Regions from separate parts of the Kitasatospora sp. NPDC004272 genome, predicted to be linked through region 1. Evidence: riboswitches for the same ligand, from Rfam matches in the RefSeq annotation. Region 1 holds a riboswitch; each other region holds the start of a gene.
The links. A riboswitch is a leader RNA that binds a small molecule or an ion and turns the genes downstream of it on or off. The one in region 1 is predicted to bind cyclic di-AMP.
Positions count from the first base shown of each region.

Region 1 (3,265 bases):
GCGTACCGCCGCGGGTGCGCCAGGGCGTACCCGGCGTAGGCGCCCAGCAGGGCGCGGACCGCGCCGTCCCGGGAGTGCCCGAGGACGGCGGCGGCCAGGTGGTCGGCCAGCTCCCCGGTGGTGCGGACGGCGACCAGGCGGCGCAGTTCGGGCAGGCCGCCGGCCACGTGCTTGTACAGCGACGGGGTGGCCACCCCGGCCCTGGCGGCGACCGCGGCCAGGGTCAGCGCCTCGGCGCCGCGCTCGTCGATCAGTTCCAGGGCGTGGTCCACCACGGCGGCGGTGGAGAGTCCGGCGCGGGGCATCAGCGGGCGGTCCCGTTCTCGTCGGTCGGTCCGGCCGGGCCGTCGAGCTCGGCGAGGAAGGGCAGCAGGGCGTCGGCGACGGCCTGCGGGCGGCCGGCCATCGGGTAGTGGCCGGCGCCGGCGATCATCACCTTGCGGCCGCGCAGCGCGGCGGCCTGCCGGTCGGCGACCAGCTCCGGGTCCGGGAAGTCGGGATCCCGCTCGCCCATCAGCACCAGCGCGGGTACGTCGACCGCCGCGCACCAGCCGACCGGCGCCGAGTCGCCCTTCAGGTAGCCGCGCAGCGCCGTCTTGCGGGCCGGCTCGCGGAGCATCGCGGCCAGGCCGGCCCGGTAGTCCTCGAAGTCGGCGGGCCGGGCGGCGGCCGGGTAGTAGAACTTCTGCATCGAGCCCCACAGGCCCGGGAAGGCGCTGACCAGCGGGGCGGCCAGGCCGAACAGCGCCTTCTGGAAGGCGTTCAGCGGCAGGTTCTCGATGAAGGCGTCGACCAGCACCACCCCGCCGGTCCGCTCGGGGGCGAGCGCCGCGGCCCGCACCACGGTGGCGCCGGTGTACGAGCTGCCCACCAGGACGGCGCCGCGCAGGTCCAGGTGCTCCAGCAGGGCCACCAGGTCGTCCGCGATCGCCGCCGGGGTGTGGTCGGTGAAACCGGTGGAGGACTCGCCCATGCCGCGCAGGTCCATGGTGACCACCCGGTGCCCGGCGGCCCCCAGCAGCGGGGCGAGGAAGCGGTAGACGGTCCGCCGGTCGAGCATGCCGGGCAGCAGGACGACCGGGGTGCCGGGGCCGGTGGCGTCGTCGAAGGCGATCCGGCCGCCGGGGACGTCGAGGTACCGGGTGGTGGTGCCGAGGGTGCTGTTCATCGCGGGCCTCCTGGGCGGGCGTCGTCCGGCGCTCCGGGCTCCGCGCCCGGCTCCTGCCAATAGCCATAAAGCTAAGGCTAATAGCCTTAGCCGTCAAGCCCGGCGGGTGCGCCCGCCGACGGGCGCGCTCCGGACCCCGTCCGTCCCGGACCCCGTCCGGCTCAGATCCCGTCGGCCCGGAACGGGTCGTGCTCGGAGAGCAGTTTCTCCAGCCGGGCCTGGTCGACCCGGCTGGTGATCGCGCCCTCCTCCTGGCGGTCCCGGACCACCTTGGCCAGTGTGAACGCGGAGGTGACCTGGTAGAGCAGGCCGACGGCGAGGAAGGCGCGCATCCACGCGCTGACCGGGAGGTAGGCGACCCCCAGGGCCAGGGCGGCGGTCGCGAACGCGAAGGACGCGACGGCCTGCAGGTAGTAGGCGGACGTGGTGCGGCGGGGTACGGGAGCGGTCATGGGGCCAGGGTCCCGCCGGGGCGCGGGCAGGTCGTGAGTACGGATACTCAACTGCTCCGTCACGGTCCGTCATGGCCGGATCCGGGTACATCGACGAACCGTCACAAATCGCCCATAGGGCGTCAGGAAACTTTCACTGCACCCAGGAGGGCGCTTGGAATCATGGGGTCCATAGGATTAACGTTTGATAACGCAGCGCGGTCGGCAACGCCGTAACCATGCGGCACCGTGCGCCACGCCTAATCCATCCGGTCCTGCCCCGCGGCAGGTCCAGGAGCCGGGGAACCACGTTCCACCGGGGTGAATCGGGACGGCCCTGGGCCCGACCGTAGGAGACCTTCCACCTCCGAACCCGTCAGCTAACCCGGTCGGCGGCAGGGAAGGAAGGAGCGCGCCCCAGTGGCGTCGACCTACACCGAGAGCACCGGCACCCAGCTGCTCGACCACCCGGTCGAGGCCGAGCCCGTCCGGCACCGGCTCCCCCGCCAGGCCCGCACCGGCGCGCCCCTGCTGGGCGTCACCGCGATGACCGCCGCGCTCGGCGCCACCGGTCTCGCCGCCGCTCCCGCCCAGGCCGCCCCCGCGCCCGCCCCGGCCCCCGTCACCGCCGCCGACGAGGTCTCCGACGACCTGCTCGCCGCCGACCCCGGACTCGCCCTCGCCGCCCGCATCCTGCAGCAGGCCGACGGACAGCGCACCGACGCCGAGGAGTCCGCCCGGCTGGCCGCCGCGCAGGACGCCGAGGCCAAGCGCGCCGACCGGCGGGCCGGGACGACCACGACGGCCGCCGCACCCGGCACCGACCGCTCCGCGCCCGCCCTCCCGCTCACCGGCTACCGGCTGGGCGACGGGTTCTCGCAGGCCGGCCTGCACTGGGCGCACCTGCACAACGGGCTGGACTTCGCCGCCCGCACCGGCACCCCCGTCACCGCCGTCACCGCCGGCGCCGTCACCGCCGCGGGCTGGTCCGGCACCTACGGCTACCGCGTCGTCCAGACCCTCCCCGACGGCACCGAGCTCTGGTACTGCCACCTCGCCCGGATCACCGCCGCCCCCGGCCAGGCCGCGCCCGGCACCCTCCTCGGCACCGTCGGCTCCACCGGCAGCGCCACCACCCCGCACCTCCACCTGGAGGTCCGCCTCGCCGACGGCTCCCCGGTCGACCCGCTGCCCTGGCTCCGCCACCTCGGCCTCCAGCCGTGACCGGCGGCCGCGACCGCCGGGGCCGCTGACCCCGGGGCCGCGGCCCCGGCTGGTCGCGGCGCGACCGCCGCGCCCTCAGCTCGCCTGGCCGGTCGGCATCACGGTGACCTGCTGGAGGTTGACGCGCGGCGGCAGGGCGGCCAGGAAGCCGACCGTCCTGGCGATGTCGCCGGGGGTGAGCCACTCCATCGCCTCCTTGGAACCGTCCAGCCAGGCGAGCGCGCCCCGGTCGGTGACGTGCGACTGGAGCTCGGTGTCGACGATGCCGGGCTCGATCGCCGAGACCCGGACCCGCTTGGCGCCCAGCTCGGCCCGCAGGTGGAGCGAGAGGTGGGTGACGTACGCCTTGGTCGCGGAGTAGACGGCGAAGGTCGGGAAGAGGTTCCGCGCCGCGATCGACGAGGTGTTGACCAGGTCGGCCACCCCGCGCTCGGCCGCGGCC
Region 1 covers NZ_JBSGET010000014.1:22,338-25,602, reverse strand. The annotation lists gene ACWEO5_RS06985 (TetR/AcrR family transcriptional regulator) at 1-305, opposite strand, end outside; gene ACWEO5_RS06980 (alpha/beta fold hydrolase) at 305-1,168, opposite strand; gene ACWEO5_RS06975 (YiaA/YiaB family inner membrane protein) at 1,330-1,620, opposite strand; cyclic di-AMP (ydaO/yuaA leader) riboswitch at 1,847-2,009, shown strand; gene ACWEO5_RS06970 (M23 family metallopeptidase) at 2,020-2,823, shown strand; gene ACWEO5_RS06965 (SDR family oxidoreductase) at 2,899-3,265, opposite strand, start outside.

Region 2 (3,265 bases), on a different contig from region 1:
TCGACTTCGGCCCCGACGGCCTCGCCGACACCCTCGCCGCCAAGGCCGCCTCCCCGATCCCGGTGGTCGGCATCGGCAAGGACGCCGAGGAGGCGTACGCCCCGTACGTCGCCACCGTGCGCGGCGTGAAGGTCGCCGTGCTGGGGGCCAGCCAGGTCAACGAGATCACCAACCAGAAGTGGCGGGCCGGCGCCCACAAGCCGGGCATCGCCTCCGCCCTCGACGAGACCGCGCTGCTGCGCGCCGTCACCGCGGCGAAGGCGCAGGCACCGGTGGTCCTGGTCTACCTGCACTGGGGCGACGAGGGCGTGGCCTGCCCGACCCGCGCGCAGAGCGCCCTCGCCAAGAAGCTCGCCGACGCCGGGGCGACCGCCGTGGTCGGCACCCACGCCCACACCATGCTCGGCGCGGGCATGCTCGGCAAGACCTACGTGGCGTACGGCTTCGGCAACTTCCTCTGGTACGGCACCTCGAACTACACCGCCTCCGACGAGACCGGCGTCACCACGCTCACCGTCACCGCCGACGGCCGCGTCACCGGCGAGACCTTCACCCCCGCCCACATCGACGGCCGGGGCGTGCCCGTCCCGCAGAGCGGGAACGCCGCGAAGGCCGCCCAGCAGCGCCGCGACGGCCTGCGCGGCTGCACCGGGCTGGCCGCCGTCCCGAAGTGACGGCGGCCGGCCCGGAGTCGGTCAGCCCAGGTCGAGCACCTGGCCCGGACGGATCAGGTCCGGGTTCTCGCCGACCACCTGCTGGTTGGACCTGTAGAGCTCGGACCAGCCACCGCCCAGCGCGTGCTCGCGGGCGATGGCGGCCAGGGTGTCGCCGGTGGTGACGGTGTACGGCTGCGCGGACGCGGCCGCCGCCGGGGCCGCCGGTGCGGCCGGATCCGGGGCGGTCGACGCGGCCGGGTCCGGAGCCGTCGGTGCGGCCGGGTCCGGAGCCGGGGTTGCCGACGCGGCGGACGCGTCCGGGGCCGCCGTGCTGCCGGTGGGCGAGGGGGCGGGGGTGGTGCCGGTGGTGCCGGAGGAGTCGGCGCTGCCGGACGGGCTGGGCGACGGGGTGACCGGGAGGGTGGGGACCAGGCCGGTCCCGTTGCCGCCGTTCCCGTTCCCGTTGCTGCCGTCGGTGGGCGTGCCCGGGCCGGGCGTGGCGGTCGGGTCGGTGGGCGGCAGCGGGGTGCCGGGGGCGGCCGACGGGGTGCCCGGCGCGGTCGGGGCGTCCGTGGCCGGGGCGTCCGGGGCGGGGCCGGTCGGGGCGGGGGCGCTCGGCTGCGGCTGGGGGTGCGTCAGCTGCAGGTAACGCTCGTACAGGCTCTGGTGGCTGGTCCAGAACCAGGCGCCGTTCTTCTCGTACCAGTACACGTGCGAGACCGGGTCGTAGCCGGGCAGGCCGGAGAACACCGGCGCGGTGTTCCCGCTCGGGACGGTGCTGCCGTCCGGGGCGGCGTTGACCGCCGCGATGCCGCGGGCGCCGCGCAGCGAACCCGTCTCGTCGGCCGAGTCGTTGTCGTCGACGACGCCCGGCGCGGTGGCGGTGCTCAGGCCCGCCTCGTCCACGCACGAGGACCAGGGCGAGGGGCCCTCGGTGGCCAGGATGCGTTCGGCGACGGCGATCTGCTGGCTGCGGGTGGCCCCGTTCGGCAGCGGGGCGAACTGGGTGCCGCCGTAGTCCGTCCAGCGCTGGGCGTTGATCTGCAGGCCGCCGTAGAGGCCGTTGCCCGCGTCGGAGCCCCAGTTCCCTCCGCTTTCGCACTCGGCGACCCGGTCCCAGACCGCGCTGGGGGCGGCGTGCGCGCCGGTCACGGCGAGCAGCGGCAGGGCGATGCCGACGCCGGCCACGCCGGCCACCGCGATCGCGCGCTCGGCTGCCTTCTCCGCCGGACCCTGCCGACGGTGACGTCCCGAACCCGTGAAGAGCATGCGAGATCCTCTCCGCACGCCTGCGAGGTGAGCTGTCGGGTTCGGACCGGGAGGGAGGCCCGGCCGCCGCGTCCGGTCACCCGGTGCGGACGGCTTCACCCCTAGCCGTGGGGGACGGCAACAATCGTGGTTCCCCCGCCCCTGTCCAAGGGTGGTGGTGGTCGACCCGACGGCGCGGCGGACAGGGCTCGGCGTTCTCGCGCGCGGGGCCCGGTGGTGCGGGCTGGGAGGAGCCTATTCACTCGAACGCGGCAATCACAAGCGCGTCGCGCCCGGATCACGCCTTCGTCACGCCGGTTCCCGCGTGGTGAGTGGACGACCTGTTGACGATGTCTCGGGCCGGAGGCGGAGTCGGCCGGGGGCGGGAGGTCGACGGACCGGCTGGAGAAGTGTGGCCGATCGCTGGGATTGGGGGGAAGGCGAACGGGGAAGGCCGACGCACCGGTTGGGTGACAGAGGCAGGCAATTGGTGACAAGTCGCTTGCAGGGTAAGGAAGTTCGGTGAAATCGGGGCATTGTCCGTGTTGCGGATAAATCACGCGACAGGGGGTGCGCGGGCTTCCTACGATCGCCCTGCTCGCCGTCCCGTGCGGCGGGTGCGCTGCTCCGGTCCGTCGGGCTCGTCGGGTCCGTCGGGTGGGCCGGGAGCGCCGGATTCGTCGAGGAGGTCCCGTGCGCGTTCCGATCCCCGAAGTGCTCCGCACCGAGCGCCAGTTCGCCCGGCTGTTCGTCGGGCAGTCGCTGTCGGTCCTGGGGGACCGGGTCTCGTTCGTGGCGCTGCCCTTCGCGGTGCTGGCGATCGGCGGCTCGGCCGCGGACGTCGGCCTGGTCACGGCTGCCGGGCTGCTCCCGCTGCTGGTGTTCACACTGGCCGGGGGCGTCTGGGCGGACCGGATACCGCGGCAGCGCATCATGCTGGCCTCCGACCTGGTGCGCTGCGCCGTCCAGGCGGCCGCCGCCGTGCTGCTGCTCACCGGCACCGCCCGGGTCGGGACGCTGGCGCTGCTGATGGCGCTGTTCGGCGTCGCGGACGCCTTCTTCCTCCCGGCCTCCACCGGGCTGCTGCCCCTGCTCGTCCCCGCCGACCGGCTGCGCGAGGCGAACGCGCTGCGCGGGTTCGTGCAATCGACGTCGCTGGTGGTCGGACCCGCGCTGGCCGGGGTGCTGATCGCGGCGGTCGGGCCCGGCGGTGCGCTGGCGGTGGACGCCGCGAGTTTCGCCGCCAGCGCCGCCGTGCTGGCCCGGCTGGGGCCGGCCGGCGGGGCGGCACCCGACGAGGCGGACGGGGCGGGTGCCGCCGACCCGGAGCGGGCCGAGCGGGCCGAGCGGCCCGGTTTCCT
Region 2 covers NZ_JBSGET010000142.1:11,576-14,840, forward strand. The annotation lists gene ACWEO5_RS31630 (CapA family protein) at 1-674, shown strand, start outside; gene ACWEO5_RS31635 (transglycosylase family protein) at 696-1,925, opposite strand; cyclic di-AMP (ydaO/yuaA leader) riboswitch at 1,929-2,092, opposite strand; gene ACWEO5_RS31640 (MFS transporter) at 2,598-3,265, shown strand, end outside.
Region 2: it holds a riboswitch for cyclic di-AMP, as region 1 does, so the genes downstream of both, ACWEO5_RS31635 (transglycosylase family protein) here and ACWEO5_RS06970 (M23 family metallopeptidase) in region 1, are expected to answer to the same signal.

Region 3 (3,265 bases), on a different contig from region 1:
TCGATGCCCTTGCGCAGGCGCTCCGGGTTGGTGACGAACAGGTCGTCGCCGACCAGCTGGACCTTGTCGCCGATCGCGTCGGTGATGGCCTTCCAGCCGTCCCAGTCCGACTCGTCCAGCGGGTCCTCGATGGAGACCAGCGGGTAGTCGGCGACCAGCTCGGCGTAGTACGCGATCAGGTCGGCGGAGGAGAGCGCCTTGCCCTCGAACTGGTAGGCGCCGTCCTTGAAGAACTCGGAGGCGGCGACGTCCAGGGCGAGCGCGACGTCCTTGCCCGGGGTGTAGCCGGCCTTCTTGATCGCCTCGGTGATGAGGTCGAGGGCCTCGCGGTTGGAGTCCAGGTTCGGGGCGAAGCCGCCCTCGTCGCCCAGGCCGGTGGAGAGCCCGCGCTCCTTCAGCACGCCCTTGAGGGTGTGGTAGACCTCGACGCCCCAGCGGACGGCCTCGGAGAAGGACTCCGCGCCGATCGGGGCGATCATGAACTCCTGGATGTCGACGTTGGAGTCCGCGTGCGAGCCGCCGTTGAGGATGTTCATCATCGGGACGGGCAGCACGTGGGCGTTCGGGCCGCCCAGGTAGCGGAACAGCGGCAGGTCGCTGGCCTCGGAGGCGGCGTGCGCCACGGCGAGGGAGACGCCCAGGATGGCGTTGGCGCCGAGCGAGGACTTGTCCGGGGTGGCGTCCAGGTCGAGCATGGCCTGGTCGATGAGGCGCTGCTCGGTGGCGTCGTAGCCGACCAGCTCGGGGCCGATCTGCTCGATCACGGCGAGGACGGCCTTCTCGACGCCCTTGCCGAAGTAGCGGCTCTTGTCGCCGTCACGGAGCTCCAGGGCCTCGAAGGCACCGGTGGAGGCACCCGACGGGACGGCCGCGCGACCGGTGCTGCCGTCGTCGAGACCGACCTCGACCTCGACCGTGGGGTTGCCGCGGGAGTCGAGGATCTCACGGGCTACGACGACATCAATGGACGGCACGAGTGCATCTCCTAGCGGAAGCGGATGTGTGGTCGTTACGACCAGAGCCTAGCCGCACAGCGCCGTGCGGCCACGCCCGGCCGGGCCCCGTCTCACGGTGTGGCCCGGCTACTCACCGGTAGTTCACCTGTTTGACGGCCGCTCCGCCGCCCCCGGCGGCGCGAACTGCTCGGCGCGCGCCGGGAGCGGACGGGCGGCCAGGGGACGCGGCCCTCGTCAGGGCGGCGGCGGGGCCTCGTCAGGCCGCCGGACCGGCGCGTCCCACATGCCGGGACCGGGGTCGGACCGGAACCGGACCGGGGTCAGAGGGAGAGCACCTGACCGGGCAGGATCAGGTCGGGGTCGGCACCGATCAGCTCGTGGTTGGCCTGGTAGATCCGCTCCCAGCCGCCGGACACGTGCTGCGCGGCGGCGATGCCGGAGAGCGTGTCGCCGCCCTGGACGGTGTAACCGCCGGCGGGCGCGTCCTGCGGGGCGGCGCCGTTCTGCGGGGCCGCCGGCGGCTCGGCGGGGGCGGCGGGCTCGGCGGGGGCAGCGGGCTTCGCGGGCTTCTTCGACGGCGAGCTCTTCGGCTGCTGGGGCGCGGTCGGGCGCTCCTGGGAGCGCGAGGCGGTGTCCGCGGAGGTGTCGGCGGGCGCGCCGCCCTTGGCGAGGCCGGCCCGCTTGGAGCAGACCGGCCAGGCGCCGGGGCCCTGGGCGGCGAGCACCCGCTCGGCCACCGCGATCTGCTGGGCGCGGCTGGCCTGGTCGGCGCGGGCCGCGTACTGGCCGCCGCCGAAGGCGCGCCAGGTGGAGGAGGTGAACTGCAGGCCGCCGTAGAAACCGTTGCCGGTGTTGATGTTCCAGTCGCCGCCGCTCTCGCACTGGGCCACGCGGTCCCAGGTGTCGACGGGGGCGGCTGCCGCTCCGGTGGCGGCGAGCAGTGGCAGGGCCAGGCCGACCGAGGCCACGCCGGCGGCGGCGATGACCTTCTCGGCCTTGGTACTACGGCGGTGACGAGCAGCGTTGGAGAACAGCACGGGACTTCCTCTCCGCACGCCTGCGAGGTGAGCTGTCGGGTTCGGACCGGGAGGCTGGCCCGGCCGCCGGACGCTCCGGACGCGGTTGCGCCCGCTGCTCGGCGGCTTCACCCCAAGCCGTTGGGACTACGGCGTTCACACTGGTTCCCCCGCTCCTGTCCGGTACCTGGTAGGTGGCCCGAGGACGCGGCGGACAGGACTCGGCGTGCCGCGATCGGGGCCCGCAGCTGCGGGCATGTCGGAGAGTAGGCAAAGCTGACGAGCAATCACAAGCTCATATCACCATGATCACGCCGAAATCACGGATCTTCGTTCCACGTACACGAACGATCCCGGTATGTCCGGATTGATTCCGAGCAGGCGTGCGACGCGCGCCCCCGCCCCGGCGTGTCGTCGGCCCTGCGCGGCGGCGTGTCGCGGGTGCTGAAACGGCGTCAGCGGGGTGTGAAGGAGACCGGGAGGTCGCGCAGACCGCGCATGATCAGCCCGCCCCGCCAGCGCAGCTCGGCCGGATCGGCCGCCAACCGAACGTCCGGAAGCCTGGTCAGTAGGCTGCCGATCGCGCGCTGTCCCTCAAGCCGGGCCAGCGGGGCGCCGATGCAGTAGTGGATGCCGTGACCGAAACCCAGGTGCGGGTTGTCCGAGCGGGCCAGGTCGAGGGTGTTCTCGGCGGAGAACCGGGCCGGGTCGCGGTCCGCCGCGGCCAGCACCACCAGCACCGGGTCGCCGACCGGGACGTCCACCCCGCCGATGGTCAGCGGTGCGGTGGCGAACCGCCAGGTGGCCAGCTCCACCGGGCCGTCGTAGCGCAGCAGTTCCTCGACGCCGGTCTCCAGCAAGCCGGACTCGCCGCGCCCCAGCGACTCCTGGAGCAGGGTGCGCTGGTCCGGGTTGCGCAGCAGCGCGTACATGCCATTGCCGATGAGGTTGATGGTGGTCTCGAACCCGGCGAAGAGCAAGATGAAGGCCATCGCCGCGGCCTCGTTCTCGGTGAGGTGCTCGCCGTGGTCACCGGCCCGGATCAGGCCGGAGATCAGGTCGTCGCCCAGGTCGGCGCGCTTGCGGTGGATCAGGTCGGCCAGGTAGCCGCGGATCTGCTTGACGGCCCGGCCCACCCCTCCCCTCTTACCGCCCGTGTGACGGATCATCATCCCGGCCCAGTCGCGCAGGTCGTCCTGGTCCTCGGCCGGGACGCCGAGCAGGTCGCAGATCGCGTAGATGGGGAGCGGGAAGGCGAACTCGTGGATCAGGTCGGCCTCGCCGCGGCCGGCG
Region 3 covers NZ_JBSGET010000122.1:10,779-14,043, forward strand. The annotation lists gene eno (phosphopyruvate hydratase) at 1-974, opposite strand, end outside; gene ACWEO5_RS29475 (transglycosylase family protein) at 1,277-1,993, opposite strand; cyclic di-AMP (ydaO/yuaA leader) riboswitch at 1,997-2,175, opposite strand; gene ACWEO5_RS29480 (cytochrome P450 family protein) at 2,428-3,265, opposite strand, start outside.
Region 3: it holds a riboswitch for cyclic di-AMP, as region 1 does, so the genes downstream of both, ACWEO5_RS29475 (transglycosylase family protein) here and ACWEO5_RS06970 (M23 family metallopeptidase) in region 1, are expected to answer to the same signal.